4 regions of the Clostridium sp. LIBA-8841 genome follow, and region 4 is predicted to be linked to each of the others. Evidence: riboswitches for the same ligand, from Rfam matches in the RefSeq annotation. Region 4 holds a riboswitch; each other region holds the start of a gene.
The links. A riboswitch is a leader RNA that binds a small molecule or an ion and turns the genes downstream of it on or off. The one in region 4 is predicted to bind S-adenosylmethionine.
Positions count from the first base shown of each region.

Region 1: linked by a shared signal. The riboswitch ahead of metK (methionine adenosyltransferase) and the one ahead of metF (methylenetetrahydrofolate reductase [NAD(P)H]) in region 4 are both predicted to bind S-adenosylmethionine.
Region 2: linked by a shared signal. The riboswitch ahead of AC2A4K_RS15260 (Na+/H+ antiporter NhaC family protein) and the one ahead of metF (methylenetetrahydrofolate reductase [NAD(P)H]) in region 4 are both predicted to bind S-adenosylmethionine.
Region 3: linked by a shared signal. The riboswitch ahead of AC2A4K_RS16780 (O-acetylhomoserine aminocarboxypropyltransferase/cysteine synthase family protein) and the one ahead of metF (methylenetetrahydrofolate reductase [NAD(P)H]) in region 4 are both predicted to bind S-adenosylmethionine.

Region 1 is NZ_CM173488.1:3,287,839-3,292,053, forward strand. Features, by position in the region: gene nagA (N-acetylglucosamine-6-phosphate deacetylase) at 123-1,259, shown strand; gene metK (methionine adenosyltransferase) at 1,481-2,656, opposite strand; SAM riboswitch class I at 2,891-2,997, opposite strand; tRNA gene AC2A4K_RS14430 (tRNA-Tyr) at 3,074-3,159, opposite strand; tRNA gene AC2A4K_RS14435 (tRNA-Thr) at 3,165-3,240, opposite strand; tRNA gene AC2A4K_RS14440 (tRNA-Tyr) at 3,271-3,356, opposite strand; tRNA gene AC2A4K_RS14445 (tRNA-Thr) at 3,362-3,437, opposite strand; tRNA gene AC2A4K_RS14450 (tRNA-Val) at 3,455-3,530, opposite strand; tRNA gene AC2A4K_RS14455 (tRNA-Tyr) at 3,535-3,620, opposite strand; tRNA gene AC2A4K_RS14460 (tRNA-Thr) at 3,626-3,701, opposite strand; gene AC2A4K_RS14465 (hypothetical protein) at 3,865-4,215, opposite strand, start outside.
Region 2 is NZ_CM173488.1:3,441,549-3,445,763, forward strand. Features, by position in the region: gene ispF (2-C-methyl-D-erythritol 2,4-cyclodiphosphate synthase) at 1-270, shown strand, start outside; gene AC2A4K_RS15260 (Na+/H+ antiporter NhaC family protein) at 405-1,718, opposite strand; SAM riboswitch class I at 1,820-1,984, opposite strand; gene AC2A4K_RS15265 (pyridoxamine kinase) at 2,061-2,903, opposite strand; tRNA gene AC2A4K_RS15270 (tRNA-Lys) at 3,038-3,113, opposite strand; tRNA gene AC2A4K_RS15275 (tRNA-Gly) at 3,158-3,231, opposite strand; tRNA gene AC2A4K_RS15280 (tRNA-Gln) at 3,302-3,376, opposite strand; tRNA gene AC2A4K_RS15285 (tRNA-Arg) at 3,380-3,456, opposite strand; gene AC2A4K_RS15290 (hypothetical protein) at 3,558-4,215, opposite strand, start outside.
Region 3 is NZ_CM173488.1:3,757,404-3,761,618, reverse strand. Features, by position in the region: gene msrA (peptide-methionine (S)-S-oxide reductase MsrA) at 1-59, opposite strand, end outside; gene AC2A4K_RS16790 (sugar O-acetyltransferase) at 393-986, opposite strand; gene AC2A4K_RS16785 (staygreen family protein) at 1,119-1,901, shown strand; SAM riboswitch class I at 1,993-2,102, shown strand; gene AC2A4K_RS16780 (O-acetylhomoserine aminocarboxypropyltransferase/cysteine synthase family protein) at 2,240-3,526, shown strand; gene AC2A4K_RS16775 (homoserine O-acetyltransferase/O-succinyltransferase family protein) at 3,527-4,215, shown strand, end outside.
Region 4 is NZ_CM173488.1:2,382,560-2,386,774, forward strand. Features, by position in the region: gene AC2A4K_RS10310 (homocysteine S-methyltransferase family protein) at 1-902, opposite strand, end outside; gene AC2A4K_RS10315 (vitamin B12 dependent-methionine synthase activation domain-containing protein) at 895-1,566, opposite strand; gene metF (methylenetetrahydrofolate reductase [NAD(P)H]) at 1,589-2,473, opposite strand; SAM riboswitch class I at 2,551-2,663, opposite strand; gene AC2A4K_RS10325 (lysophospholipid acyltransferase family protein) at 2,823-3,551, shown strand; gene AC2A4K_RS10330 (alanine/glycine:cation symporter family protein) at 3,596-4,215, opposite strand, start outside.

The sequences.
Region 1 (4,215 bases), 910 kb from region 4:
GGTTTCTCTTAAATTGTTATTACTATTAATTATATCACAATTATTAATTTTAAATCATGAAGCTGATTTTGTTGACTTAGTCAAATTTAAATCTTAAGATTATTATGAGGAAGGTGATTCGTATGTTAATAAAAAATTGTAATATAGTATATTTAGATAGGATTGAACCTGGAAATATACTAGTAGAAAACGGAAAAATCAAAGCTATAAACCCGAAAGAAGAAACTAATTGTGAAATACTAGATGGACAAGGACTTTATGTATCTCCTGGATTTATAGATGTTCATATACATGGAGCTGGTGGACACGATACTATGGATGGTACTTATGAAGCTATTAATGAAATTTCAAAAGTAATAGTTAAGCATGGTACTACTTCATTCACACCAACAACAATGACGGTAGCTGCTGAAGATGTTTTAAAATCAATGGGAGCTATACACCAAGCTAAAGTTGAAGGAACTGATGGAGCAAATGTTTTAGGAGCTCACCTTGAAGGACCTTTCATAAGTCCAAGTGCTATAGGAGCTCAAAATCCTGATTTCTTAATACCTCCATCAAAAGAAAACTTCTATAAATTAGTTGGAGCTTTTGAAGATGATGTTGTTTCAATAACTCTTGCTCCAGAAGTAGATGGGGCTAAAGAACTTACTAAATTCTTAAGCGAAAAAGGAATAGTTGTTTCAATGGGACACACTAAAGCTACTTACGAAGAAGCTATGGAAGGTATAAGATGTGGTTGTTCTCACTCTACTCACCTTTTCAATGCTATGACTCCATTTACTCATAGAGAACCAGGTGTTGTAGGTGCTGTGTTTGATAGCGATATAACTACAGAAACAATTTCTGATGGTATTCACATTTCATTCCCAAGCTTAAGAGTAGCTTATAACCAAAAAACACCAGATAAAGTCTTATTAATAACTGATGCTATGATGGCTTGTTGTATGCCAGATGGAAGATACTCATTAGGTGGTCAAGATGTTGAGGTTAAAAATGGAGCTGCTAGATTATTAACTGGTTCTTTAGCTGGTTCAGTTTTAACTTTAGATGTAGCTGTTAAAAATGTATTTAACAATACAAAATACCCACTTTATGAAGTTATAAAAATGGCTACTTATAATGGGGCTAGACATTGTAAAGTTGAAGATAGAAAAGGATTAATTAAAGAAGGCTATGATGCTGATTTAATTATCTTTGATGAAGATATAAACATAAAATATGTAATAGTTAATGGAAAACTAGTTCATAAAGCTTAATATAAATAAAAAAATACTTTGGATTAATCCAAAGTATTTTTTTATTTATAAACCATATTAACTATCATCTAACTTCATAAAACATTAATTTAATAATCAAAATAATATTAGGCTCTGTTTTAAGTAAAGGTTGATTTTAAGCTATCTCTTCCTGCTTAGATCAACATAAAAAAGTTAAAGTTCAGAAGAATATAAACTTCTGAACTTTAACTCTATTTATCTTAAAGATGTTTTTTTATCTCTTCAACTTTATCTAACTTTTCCCATGGAAGATCTAAATCTGTTCTTCCAAAGTGTCCATAAGCTGCTGTTTGTTTGTATATAGGTCTTCTTAATTCTAGGTCTCTTATTATAGCACCTGGTCTTAAATCAAATACCTTATTTATTATATTAACTATTTCTTCATCTGATATTTTTCCAGTTCCAAAAGTATCTACTATGATTGATACTGGTCTAGCAACACCGATAGCATAAGCAACTTGAACTTCTAACTTATCTGCAATACCTGCAGCTACTAAGTTTTTAGCTACCCATCTAGCAGCATATGCAGCTGATCTATCAACCTTAGTTGGATCTTTTCCTGAGAAAGCACCACCACCGTGTCTTCCATATCCACCATAAGTATCAACTATAATTTTTCTTCCTGTTAATCCTGAATCTCCTTGAGGTCCACCAATAACAAATCTTCCTGTTGGATTTATGTAATATTTAGTGTTTTCATCTAATAATTCTGCTGGTATAACAGCTTTTATAACATGTTCCATTAAATCAGCTTGAATTTGCTCTTGAGATATTTCTGGACCATGTTGTGTTGAAATTACTATAGCATCTATTCTAACAGGTTTATCATTTTCGTACTCAACAGTAACTTGTGTTTTTCCGTCTGGTCTTAAATAAGGTAAAGTTCCGTTCTTTCTTACTTCTGTTAATCTTCTTGATAATCTATGAGCCATAGCTATTGGTGCTGGCATAAATTCTTCAGTTTCATTAGTAGCAAAACCAAACATCATTCCTTGATCTCCAGCTCCAACTGCATCTATGTCAATTTTTTCTCCTGCTCTTGATTCTAGAGCTTCATCAACTCCCATAGCTATGTCTGATGATTGCTCATCAATTGTAGTCATAACTGAACAAGTTTCACAGTCAAAACCATATTTAGCTCTATCATAACCTATATTTTTGATAGTTTCTCTAGCTATTTTAGGAATATCAACATAACAATTAGTTGTTATTTCTCCCATTACCATTACTAATCCTGTAGTAACAGCTGTTTCGCAAGCAACTCTTGCATTTGGATCTTTTTCAAATATAGCGTCTAAAACTGCATCTGAAATTTGGTCACATATTTTATCTGGATGTCCTTCAGTAACTGATTCTGATGTAAATAATCTTCTCATGGCTATAATGCTATCTTACTATGCTAAATAAGATAGCCGATTCACCCCTTTCATTTTTTAATTATTTATTAAATTATTCTTTCCAACTATATAAAATAATATCTTTAGTTTTTTCATTTTAAAAATTACATATCTTAATGCGCGCTTTTAAGATATATTTTATTAACAAAAAAATCTCTTCTAAATCTTTAAAAGATTTAAGAAGAGATTCTAGTTATACACTAAATTTATCTTCTCTCATCTTGTAAAGAAAATTCTTTACCGGAATTGGCACCGTGGTGATTTCTCACTGGTTGCCGGGTTTCATAGGGCCTTTTTCCCTCCACCTCTCTGGATAAGAGTATATAAATACTAAATATTCTATTTTATTGAGATATTATTTTAAACAAAGAGACACTATTTCCAAGTGTCTCTTGCTGGTGGTGGAAGAAGGATTCGAACCTTCGAAGTCGTCCGACAACAGATTTACAGTCTGCCCCCTTTGGCCACTCGGGAATTCCACCACATATGGAGCTGATGATCAGACTTGAACTGATAACCTGCTGATTACAAGTCAGCTGCTCTGCCAATTGAGCCACACCAGCATATTAATATTTTGTTTTCTTTTAAATAAATGGTGGTGGAAGAAGGATTCGAACCTTCGAAGTCGTCCGACAACAGATTTACAGTCTGCCCCCTTTGGCCACTCGGGAATTCCACCACTTATGGAGCTGATGATCAGACTTGAACTGATAACCTGCTGATTACAAGTCAGCTGCTCTGCCAATTGAGCCACACCAGCATATTTATTATTTTTAATGGTGGTCGCAACAGGGATCGAACCTGTGACCCCCTGCTTGTAAGGCAGGTGCTCTCCCAGCTGAGCTATGCGACCTTATTGGTGGTGGAAGAAGGATTCGAACCTTCGAAGTCGTCCGACAACAGATTTACAGTCTGCCCCCTTTGGCCACTCGGGAATTCCACCACTTATGGAGCTGATGATCGGACTTGAACCGATAACCTGCTGATTACAAGTCAGCTGCTCTGCCAATTGAGCCACACCAGCATATTTATTATTTTTCTTTGTCGGTTTGACTCACCGCCAATCGACAAGATTTAGTATATATTGTTACGCTTTTTATTTCAAACTCAATTTTAGCCCATTTTTGATAATTATGTTAAGTTATTTCGAATTTTCTCTATATATCTTTTGTTTACTTCTTTTTTAATTATATATTTTCTTCAATCAACTCAATATTTATGTATGGACTCAATATATCTTTCATTTCCTTGTACTCATTCTCCTCTAATCTATCCTTTAAAATTCTAAATATATCAACTGCAGCATCTAGCTCATCACTTCTTTTAATATGCTCTAATAATATTCCATAATCTAATATAGATAAATTTTTAGCTATAGACATCAATTTAAGCTTATCTGATTTTGCTATTTTTTTCGGAATTGAATATTTATCCATCCTAAAGACCTCTTTGCTTTCTTCTTCCAAAGAATCCTTTACTTCAAAATTATTATTATCTTTATTTTTCTCAATATCTTTTACTGCCTCTCCGATTTTTTC
Region 2 (4,215 bases), 1.1 Mb from region 4:
TATAAAGGGGCAGATAGCATAAGGCTTCTTGAATTCGTTGGTGAACTTATATATAAAAATAACTATAAAATATCCAATATAGATGCAACAATAATAGCTCAGAAACCTAAAATGGCTCCTCATATACCTACAATGAGAGAAAATATAGCAAAAGCGTTAAATATAAATTTAGACCAAATAAATGTTAAAGCAACAACTGAAGAGGGTCTTGGCTTTACTGGCTCAGGTAAAGGAATTTCTTCTCAAAGTATCTGTCTTTTAATGAAATAAAAAAAGAGTATATAACTTCCTTAACATTGGAAGGTATATACTCTTTTTATAACTTATAAAATCCAACTTTATACTACATTTCTTTAAATCCGATATCTAAAATCCCCTTTTTAGTGCTTATTGCTTTTTATAGTTTATTGAGTTACTGCAACATCTAATTCTTCACTTGTTTCAGTATTCTCTTTCTTTTGGAAAAATGCTATAAATATTATTGCACTTATTCCCATTAAATATGGATAAAATAAGAATTTCATTATTTCAAATGAACTTAATCCTGTTAAAGCTGCTGCTGACATTAACTGTGCTCCATATGGGATTATTCCCTGAACTGCACAAGAAAACATATCTAATATTCCTGCAACTCTCTTTGAATCTAAATTATATTTATTTGAAATATCCTTTGCTAAAGGTCCAACTGTAACAATAGCAATTGTGTTATTTGCAGTACATGCATCAATTAAACTTACTAATAATCCAATACCAAATTCAGCCCCTCTTTTGCCATTGATTCTTTTAGTAACTAAATTTAATACATAATCTATACCGCCATTTTCTTTTATAATCTCAACAATTCCTCCAATTATTATTGAAATTAATATAAGTTCACTCATTCCAGCAACTCCAGCTGATATAGAATCAAAGAATGCTTTTAAATCCATAGCCCCAGTAAAGAATCCGATTCCTCCAGCTAAAATTATTCCACCTGATAATATAGCAATTACATTTCCCCCCATTAATGCTGCTATTAAAATTCCTAGGTATGGAATAACTTTTATTAAATTATAGTCATATTGTCCTACAGAAGCATTAGAACCACTTCCTAAGAATGTATATAATATAATTACTAAAATAGCTGATGGTAATATAACCTTAAAGTTTATTCTAAATTTATCTCTCATTTCACAACCTTGAGTTTTTGTTGCTGCTATTGTTGTATCAGAAATCATTGATAGGTTGTCTCCAAACATAGCTCCACCTACTACTGCCCCAACTATAAGAGGTAATGCTATATTAGTTTTTTCTGCAATTCCCATAGCTATTGGTACTATGGCAGCTATTGTTCCCATTGATGTTCCTAATGATATAGCTATAAATGATGATATTATAAATATTCCTGCTATTAATATGTTTTTAGGTAATATTGTTAAACCTAAGTTTACTGTTGATTCTACTGCTCCCATGTTTTTAGCCACTTCTGCGAAAGCACCTGCTAATATAAAAATTAAACACATTAAGATTATATTGCTATTTCCTGCTCCCTTACAGAATATCTCTATGTTCTTCTCAATCCCTCTTTTTCTGTTCATAAATATTCCGACTAATGCGGCTATTATCCCAGGAACTAAAATAGAAACCGAGTAGAAATCTTTCATTACTATTGAAGTTCCTAAATAGATTGATACAAAAATTATTAATGGTAATAATGCTGAAAACTTTCCTTCTTTCATTTTCTCTCCTCCTAATCTATTTAATAAACCTATCTTATTTATCCTACAAAATAAAAAAACTTCTATCCCAGGATAGAAGTTATTATTCTTACAGATTCTCTTTCTTATCTCTCAGTTTCTACCGCAGGATTTAGCACCGCTATAAATCTTTGCACATGAAATTATTACTGACTTTTATTATTTTAAAATCAGTATTGTTTTAACCGCAAAGAATTACCGGTTGCTGGGTTTCACAGGGCCAGTCCCTCCACCTCTCTTGATAAGATTTATTAAATTTTATTTTTTTTAATACTAACACGCCAAAATTACTTTGTCAATTTAATTTATATTGTTTTTAATAATTTATTTACTTACTAATTTATATAACAAACTTTCAAGCAATATTCCTTCATTAGGTGGATAATCAAATTTTTCACTATATTCTATTGCCTCTGCTATAAAGTTGCATGCTTTTTCTAAAGCTTTTTCATCACATTCGCCTCTTAGTATCCATCCTATTAACAAGGATGCAAAGGCATCTCCAGTTCCACAATAAAATGCATTTATTTTTTTATGAGAATAATTGTAGAACATCTTTTCCTGTTTATCATACAGCACAGTATCAATATATTCATTTCCCTTTGAACTTGGTACACTTGTTATTATACTTATTTTAGGTCCTAAGTTTCCCAAGGAAATTAAATACTCCTTAATCTCCTCTTCAGTTAAGTTTTCTTTATAGTCTTTTCCTAAAAGTAAAGTAGCTTCTGTAATATTAGGAGTTATTATATCAGCATTCTTAATCAAAACTCTCATCTCTTCAATCATTTTTTCACTCATGCCATCATATAGCTTACCATTATCAGCCATAACTGGATCTATAACAACTAAAGTATCTTCTTCTTTAAATTCTTTTATAAAGTCCTCTACAAATTTAACTTGATTAGGATCTGCTAAATATCCACTATAAATACATTGAAAACCTAAGTTAAGCTTTTTCCAATGCTCCTTAGTTTCATATATAAAATCACTTAAATCTCTAATTGCAGGTTTTCCAAATCCATCTGTATGTGTTGATAAAACCGCAGTTGGAAGTGGACATACTTGATTACCCATTGAAGATAATATAGGAATTATTGTCGCTAAAGCTGCTCTTCCATAACATGAAATATCATGTATAGCAGCAATTTTATTCATAGATTTCATTTTTATCTCCCTTCAAAAATCCGCTCTAAAATATATATTTCTCATTACACAGTATTATATTAATTAATTTTTCTTATATCAAATGTACCGATATATTTTAAAATAAAAAAAGCATCGCCTTAGTAAGCGATGCTTGGTGCACCATCAGGGATTCGAACCCTGGACTCCCTGATTAAGAGTCAGGTGCTCTACCAACTGAGCTAATGGTGCATATTGCATTTTTTAAGAGAATTTTACAGTAAAACCTTAAAAAATGGAGCGGGTACCGGGAATCGAACCCGGGTATCCAGCTTGGAAGGCTGGTGTTCTACCATTGAACTACACCCGCTTGGTATGTTTATATGTTAACATAATATTAACATGTTGTCAAGTATTTTTTGATTTATTATTCAAAAAAATGGCTGGGATAGCAGGATTTGAACCTGCGAATGACGGAGTCAAAGTCCGTTGCCTTACCGCTTGGCGATATCCCAACATGGTGTACCTTAAGGGATTCGAACCCCTGACCCACGGCTTAGAAGGCCGTTGCTCTATCCAGCTGAGCTAAAGATACAAACTTGAATCAACAAAAATTATTATACATAATCATTTAAAAATTGTCAACATTTTTTTGAATTTATTTTATATTTTTATTAATACTAAGCGAATTTAATTTTAAACAATATCTTCCAAGTACTTAAATAACACAGTTTTAAATTTTTCTCCATCCTCTTTATTTTTATCAGCATTTTTACAAACTCTATACCATTCTTCTGTAGTCATTCCTATAGTTTTTTCATAACAATCTTCACAATCAGTTTGTAAGTTAGTTTCAACAACAAACTTACCTAATTCTTCAGCATTATTGAAGACTTTTAAGTATAAAAACTCATCTTTATCTCCAATCCAATTGTTATTAAATCTACTACAGAATATTTTTAATTTTCTCATTCCATTTTCAGCATTAAATCCATTTAACTTTCTTAATGCTAAAATATCATTTTTCATTTTCTCTCTATCTTCTTCTGTTGCTTTACTCTTTACTATAGAGATAATTTTTTCTACATCATTTGATGGAATTTGTGTTACTAATTTTCTTTTTCCTTCAACCCATTTATAATAAGCCTCTGGCATAAAGACATATTGTATAAACTGTATGAGGCTATTAAAATCAGGTACCATTACCCAAACATTTTGGAATCCAACATGTCTATTAAATATTACATAATGTAGATATTTTGTGTCTTTAGTTATAGGTTCATCTTTGAACATTCTTCCTTTTAGGGTTTCATTTTTTCTTATTAATTCACCCCAATACTTCTCGGGATTTTCT
Region 3 (4,215 bases), 1.4 Mb from region 4:
CTTGATAAGAACTCTTCAACACCCCAAAAACAACCACCTGCTAATACAATCTTTTTCATAATAAATCACCTCTATAAAATATTCGTTGAAATTAGGAGTAATAACCGTTATATAATGTGTAAAAACCTGTTAATGTTATTATAAATTAAGTTAATGAATATGAGGATAATATAATATTAATATTCATTTTTTTATTATTTTTAATTATTTTAATAGTATGCACTGTTATTGAGTTTTCTTTTTACCAAGTAGTTTTAGTTAAAAGAAAATCAAACCTCTTATGAAAAGAATGTTAAAGACCCTGTAGAAAGTGTTATAAACAAAGTTGGTTTAAAATAGAAAAAGGTTGTATCAAAACTTCTAATAAGTTATTTTGATAAAACCTATTTTATTTAAGCTTGGCTAACCTCAATTTCTTTTATTATTTTAGCTGGATTTCCACCTACAACTACGTTATTAGGGACATCTTTAGTCACAACTGCTCCAGATGCTATAACAACATTATTTCCTATAGTAACTCCTGGATTTATTGTAGCATGTCCTCCTATCCAAACATTATCACCTATTGTTACAGGTTTACCAAATTCAGATTTTAGTCTTTCAATAGGATCTATTGGATGAGTTGCTGTGTAGATATGAACACCAGGTGCAATGAAACAGTTTTCTCCTATTGTAATTTTACAAACATCAAGCATAACACAATCAAAATTTGCATAGAAATTATCTCCTACTGATATGTTGTATCCATAATCACATTTAAAGTTAGGTTCTATATATATACTTTCACCAGTTGAACCAAATAGCTCTTTTAAAATATTACTTCTCTCTTTAAATACTTCATCAGCATCTTCTTCATTATTAGGAAGATCTAAGTTGTTAAACTTTTGAAATAAAATTCTTGCTCTAAGTCTACCTTTAGTTAACTCTTTATCTTGAGGATCATAAGGTAATCCCGCTAACATTTTTTCTTTTTCTGTCATAATCATATATAATTCCTCCATAGTATATTCTCAAGTTCATTTTAGCAATAAACTAGTTATTTTTCACCATTTAGGCATAAATATAGTTAAAAATTCATATAGTGAATAGCTAATATTATTTTTTTGAGGTGTTAGATAATGTTTAATCCTAAGATGTTAAATTTAGAATTTAGGAATGGAATTAAAGATGAAGAACCAATAGAGGGGAGAAAGTACACATTAGTTCATAGTGATGAAACAGGAGAATTGTTTCTAACAACAGCATTAACATACGCATATGATAAAATAAATTCAATGAAAAGAGATGAGGTTTTTGGTGACTGGAAGAGAATAGATGATAGATTTATTTTAAAGGTATATGTTTATGTTGATGGAATGGGAGGTAGAGACGAAGCTGCAAAGAGAAATATGATTTTTAGAAAAGAGTTGCCTTTAGCTTTATCAGCAATAAGATATGGTGATAGAAAATTCTTAGAAGATCATAAGGAATTATTAAATAGTAGAATACTAGTAAGATTCATATCTGCTTATGAAGAGTTTAATAAGATTGAAAATTATGGATCCATTAATGATTATAATGTTAGAATGGAATCTACTAACAATAAGGAAGAGACTTATATGGAAGAGAGTATTTTTAATGATAAAGATCCTCTAACAAATCAATTTATAGTTACTCTTTTAAATCCATATATCAAGGAAGAGGTTGTAAAGTTATATAAAAAGGACATGTATTATTGTTTAAAGGATGTACAAGTTCTAGAGCTAATTAAGGGTAGAACAGATAATGAGTGTGAATTTAATTATAAAATTTATGTTGGAGTTAAAGTTGGTGAAATGCAACCAGTATATAATAATCTTATAATTGAATTCTTAGTAACACCTAATAAAGTTACAACTATAAGCGTTAAAAATCCTAGATAAATAAAATTTAATGTTTAAATTTTATAATAATATTGTAAATGGAATTTTAATACATTATAATTGTTTTAAAATTAAAAAAACTAGTATATATCTTTTATTAAGAACGGTGGAGGGACTGGCCCTATGAAGCCTAGCAACAGCTGATCATCATAGATCAGAATTGTGCTAAATCCTGCAAGGAGAAATCCTGAGAGATAAGAGATTGTAGAGATATTTGCGTGATTTTTTATTATGCATTTAGAGCTATTTCTTTGTCTTAAGGACTGAGGAATAGCTTTTATTTTTGGAGATATTTAATTAATAAAAGATTGCTAGCTAATAAAAGAGGGGGCTTTAAAATGAGTAAAAATTTTAGTAAGGACACATTATGTATAAGAGGAGGATTTAATCCTAAATCAGGTGAGCCAGTGACTCAGCCATTAGTACAAAGTACATCATATAAGTTTGAAAGTTGTGATCAGGTAGCTAATCTTTTTGATTTAAAAGAAGATGGACATATATACACTAGAATAAGTAATCCAACAGTTAGCAATTTAGAAGAGAAGTTTTTAGCTTTAGAAGTTGGTGTAGGTGCAGTATCAGTATCATCTGGACAATCTGCAGTATTATTAGCAGTTTTGAATATTTGTAAGGCAGGAGAACATATAGTAGTTTTATCAACGGTTTATGGAGGAACATTTAATCTTTTAGGAACAACATTAAAGAAATTAGGAATAGATACTACCTTCGTATCTCCAGATTGTAGTGAAGGTGAGTTAGAAGAAAGCATAAAGGATAATACTAAGCTTATAATTGGGGAAAGCTTAGGAAATCCATCTTTAAGGATTTTAGACATGAAAAAATTCTCTAAGGTTGCCAAATCAAATGGAATTCCATTAATAGTAGATAATACAGTTGCGACACCATACTTATTTAATCCACTAGAACATGGAGCTAATATAGTTGTTCATTCAACTAGTAAGTATTCAGATGGTCATTCATTAGCTCTTGGCGGAATAATTGTTGATGGAGGGAACTTTAATTGGGATAATGGAAAGTTTTCATGTTTAGTTGAACCAGATGAAAGTTATCATGGACTTAAGTATGTTGAAACTTTTGGGGAGGCAGCTTATATAACTAAGCTTAGAGTTACTTTGCTTAGAGATTTAGGATGCACAACAAGTCCATTTAATGCTTATCTAACTAATATAGGTTTAGAAACATTACATCTTAGAATGGAAAGACATAGTTCAAATGCTTTAACATTAGCTAGATTTTTAGAAAAAAATGAAAATGTAACTTGGGTTGACTATCCTCTTTTAGAATCTCATAAAGATTATGAGCTAGCTAGAGAATACTTTACAAAGGGTGCTTCTGGACTTTTATCTTTTGGAATAAGAGGAGGAAGAGAGGCTGCTAAGAAGTTTATAGATAACTTACAGTTAGCTCAGTTGGTAGTTCACTTAGGAGATGTTAGAACTACTCTTTTACATCCAGCTAGTACAACACACAGACAACTTTCTTCAGAGGATTTAATAAAAGCTGGAGTAACTGAAGATTTAATTAGGGTTTCTGTAGGAATAGAAGGAATAGAAGATATAATAAAAGATTTTGAACAAGCTTTTAGTAAATTAGGTGATGAATAAATGGGTTTATTTTTTAAATCATTGGAACTTGAGGGGATAAAAATATTAGGACTTAATGAGATATTCTCTCAGAAGGAGTGCAAAAAGAAAAGGAAAAGAATAGGTGTTTTAAATTTAATGCCAATTAAAGGAGAAACTGAGGTTCATATATTAAATATCCTATATAAATGTGGAGAAGATTTAGATATTGATTTTATAAGATTAGAATCACATAAATCAAAACATACCTCTAAAGAGTATTTAGAGAAAAATTATAGAACTTTTAATGAGATTAAGGATAGATTAGATGGAATGATTATAACTGGAGCTCCTTTGGAGAAGTTGGAGTTTAGTGAGGTTTCATACATTAAAGAGCTAATTGAAATTTTTGATTACTTAAGAAAATATGAGAAGAAAGCTCTATATATTTGCTGGGGAGCACAGGCAGCTTTAAATTATTTTTATGGAATTAGAAAAGTTGTTTTAGATAATAAGGTCTTCGGAGTTTTTTCGCATGAAATACTTAAAAAAGGAGATATTTTGCAGGGAATAGAAAATGGATTTAAGGCACCACATTCAAGACATTCAACTTTAAGTAAGGAAGATGTTTTAAATAATAAAAATCTTCAGGTTTTGGCTGAAAATGAACTAGGGGAATTTACTTTTTTAAAAGGAAAATCTAATGATTATTATATATTAGGACACTTAGA
Region 4 (4,215 bases):
CTTCCACTTATAGTAAGTGAAGGCGTACATACACCTGTTAGACTAACTTTATCTCTTTTTATACTTTCTTTCTTTTTTAATCTTTTCGATAATTCCTCTATATATTCAGGAGTTGTCCCACAACATCCACCAATATAATTAACACCTAGAGAAACAAATTTTTCTCCATATTCACCGAATTCATATTTATCAACTTCATAACTTGTCCTATCTCCATCTATACTAGGCATTCCTGCATTAGCCTGTACTATTACATCCTTGTTAGTTGATTTTACTATTCTTTTTATTATTGATTCCATTTCTCTAGGTCCTAAAGAACAATTAACACCTAAAGCATCAACTCCTAATCCTTCTAATGTCATAGCCATACTCTCTGGAATACATCCTGTAAAAGTTCTCTCATTTTTTTCAAAACTCATAGTACAAAATACAGGCAAGTTAGAATTTTCTTTTGCTGCTAAAATAGCTGCCTTAGCTTCATATAAATCACTCATTGTCTCTATAAGTATAATATCTGCTCCATTTTTTACTCCAACTATAACCTGTTCCTTAAATATATCATAAGCTTCATCAAAACTTAGAGTTCCCATAGGCTCTAAAAGTTCTCCTATAGGACCTATATCTAAGGCTATTTTCACTTCATTTCCCTCTCTAGCTCTCTTTGCTATTTCTAAAGCTTTTGTTATAATTTCTTCTACTTTAAAATCTGTATTTCTTAATTTTTTTCTATTTGCTCCAAAAGTATTAGTAGTTATAAAGTTTGCTCCTGCCTCTATATATCTTTTATGAACTTCATATATAATATCTTCATTATATATATTAAAAACTTCTGGATTCTCCCCAAGCTTCAATCCTAACTTTTGAAGCATAGTCCCCATAGCCCCATCAAAAATCTTAATCATAACATCTCTTACCGCCTTTCCTATAATTGCACTTTGTATAAAAACTACATTGATCACAACTTCTTATGGAAGCTTGATTATTTCTACATTTACTTATTCCTATTATTGCTGTAACTGATTTTCTAGGTATTAAAATATTACTCTCTGTTAAATTTAAACCTATTGCTTTTTGCCCATCTATTAACTCTAAAAAATCCTTTTGAAATTCTATTGAAAAATCTCCATACCCTGGACTAAATCTTTCTCTTATAAACTCATTTTTACTTTCAACCTTTTCCTTTATAGCCTCTTCAATTTCATCACAGACTTCCTCTATGGCAGCAGTAGCACAGGCATCTAATACGAGAGCTTTTAACAAATCTATCTTCTCATACTTATTTATAGCCCTTTCTATCTCATATCCTAAGGTAACTCCTAGTAAAATCACCTTATAGCACCCTTTTAAATGTCTCTTTATAGATACTCCCTTTAAAATTTTTTCAGTTCCTAATATTTTTAAATTATCTTTATACTCTTCTAAACCATATTCTCTATAGGTTACTCTATAATCAGCTATTTCCTTGCATTCTTCGATGCATTTATCTATAAGTTCAAAATCTTCTTCATTTCCTTTTACACCTAAATATCTAAGCACTTCTTTTTTATCTATATTAGTAATTTTCATATTTATATAATTCTTTCTCCTTTTAAGATATTTTTTCCTTTCTATTTACTGAATTAATAATATTTTTAGTTCCACTTACTATATTCTTTGCTACATATGAATTATTCATTGTATATAAATGCACACCTCTTACCCCGCTAGAGATTAAATCTATTATTTGCTCATTTGCATATGCTATTCCAGCATCTCTTAAAGCTTCCTTATCATGCTCATACTTATTTACTATTTTCATAAATTTTTTAGGGAATGTTGCCCTACAAAGAGATAATATCCTCTCTATTTGTTTTTTATTAACTACAGGCATTATTCCAGCCTGAATTGGTACATCTATTCCTTTCTTTTCACAGGATTCTAGAAAATCAAAAAATATATCATTATCAAAAAATAATTGAGATATTAAGTGATTAGCTCCAGCATCTACTTTTCTTTTTAAAAATTCTAAATCCTTATCTTTGTTAATGGCTTCTGGATGAATTTCTGGATAACAAGCTCCTGCAATATTTATATCTTTATATTTTCCAATATGTTTTATTAAATCTATGGAAGAATTATATTCCGATATAATATTTTCTCTTTTATCTCCTCTTAAAGCTAATACATTCTCTACTCCTTTACTTTTTAATATGCTCAAAGTTTTCTCTATATCTTTTTTTTCTGCTCCTATACAAGTTAAATGTGCTAAAGTTTCTAAATTGTATTTATTTTTTATTATTGATGATAATTCTATTGTTCTATTACTTACAAAATTTCCACCTGCTCCATAAGTCACACTTATAAAATCTGGTTTTAATTCCTGTATCTCTTCTAAAGTTCTGTATATATTTTCTATTGGAGTACTTTCCTTTGGAGGAAAAACCTCAAATGAAAACACAAATTCTTTTTTATCAAATAATTCTTTAATATTCATAAAATCCCTCCTAAAAATAAAAAAGCCTAAAGGAAATAATCCTTTAGGCATAAAATCTCTAATTTTCTCAACTTCAAAACTTATCTTTCAGTAAACCTGCAGGATTTAGCACCGTTATAGAATAAAATTTATTTATACTATAGGTTGCTGGGCTTCACAGGGCCAGTCCCTCCACCTCTCTTGATAAGAATAATATTCTGTTTTGGTAAATTATAGTATATAAAAATAAAATAGTAAATATATAAGTTTTTTTTATTATTATAATTTGTAAAACACACTACATATTTGATATTTTTTTAAAACTGTTATAATATTACTTAGTACTAGTAATATTAAAGGGGCGAAATATATGTTTAGATCTATATATTGGTATGGAAAAGGATATGCCTGGACATTAATAAAATCCTTATCTGATATAAAAAAAATAAATAAAATGGAAGAGGAAGGTAAGCTTGAAGAAAGAGATGAATATATCTATCAATGTAGTAGAAGGATAGCTCATACTTTTCTTAAAGATGCCGGAATAAAAGTTAACGTTGAAGGCTTAGAAAATATTCCTGAAGGACCTGTTCTTTTTGTTGGTAACCATCAAAGTAATATGGACATTCCTGTTGTCATGTATTCTATTGATAGACCAAAAGGATTCATAGCAAAAAAAGAACTTGAAAAAATGCCTATACTAAAAGATTGGATACTACTTTCAAAAGCTATATTTATTGATAGAGATCATCCTAAAAAAGCCATGGCTGGTATTTTACAAGGAATTAAGCAATTAAAAGAAGGATATTCAATGGTTGTTTTTCCTGAAGGAACAAGAAGTCATTGTAGTAAACTAGGAGAATTTAAAGCAGGTAGTTTTAAATTAGCTACTAAATCAAAAGTTCCTATAGTGCCTTTTACAATTGATGGAACATATAAAATAATGGAAGGAAATCATTATTTTATAAAACCTGGTGAAGTAAATCTTTATATTCACCCACCAGTTTATACTGATAAACTTACTAAGGAAGAAATTGCAGAGCTTCCTGAAAAAGTTGAAAATATCGTTAGAAGCAAACTTCCTAATGAAGGAAGATAAAAAAATCCATGAGTAAAATTTACTCATGGATTTTTTTATTTATATCAATTTAAAACAGTTCCTTCTAATTCAACACTCTTCTTATTAAGAGCTTTTTCTTTAAAGAATTCTTCTGTTTCTTCTATAACTACTTTTCTTAATCCAATAATACCTATAAGGTTTGGAATTGCCATTAATCCATTAACAATATCAGCTATTATAAATATCAATGTTAATGGTAAGAATGATCCTGCAGCAACAAGAAGTATATATAATATTCTATATGGTTTTATTGCTTTTATTCCAAATAAATACTCAACACATCTTTCCCCGTAATAATTCCATCCTAATATTGTTGTGAAAGCAAAGAATATAAGTCCTATATTAACTATATATGTTCCTATATTACTAATAGGAAGACCCATTTCAAAAGCTTGCGTTGTAAGGGCGGCACCTTCTAAATTTCCTGTATAAGCACCTGTAAGAATTATAACTATACCTGTCATTGTACAAATAAGAATTGTATCAAAAAATGTACCAGTCATAGAAATAAGTCCTTGCTTAACTGGTGACTTAGTCCTAGCTGCAGCCGCTGCTATTGGAGCACTTCCAAGGCCAGCTTCATTCGAGAAAACTCCTCTTGCTATCCCACTTTTCATAACAGTTATTATACTAATTCCCACAG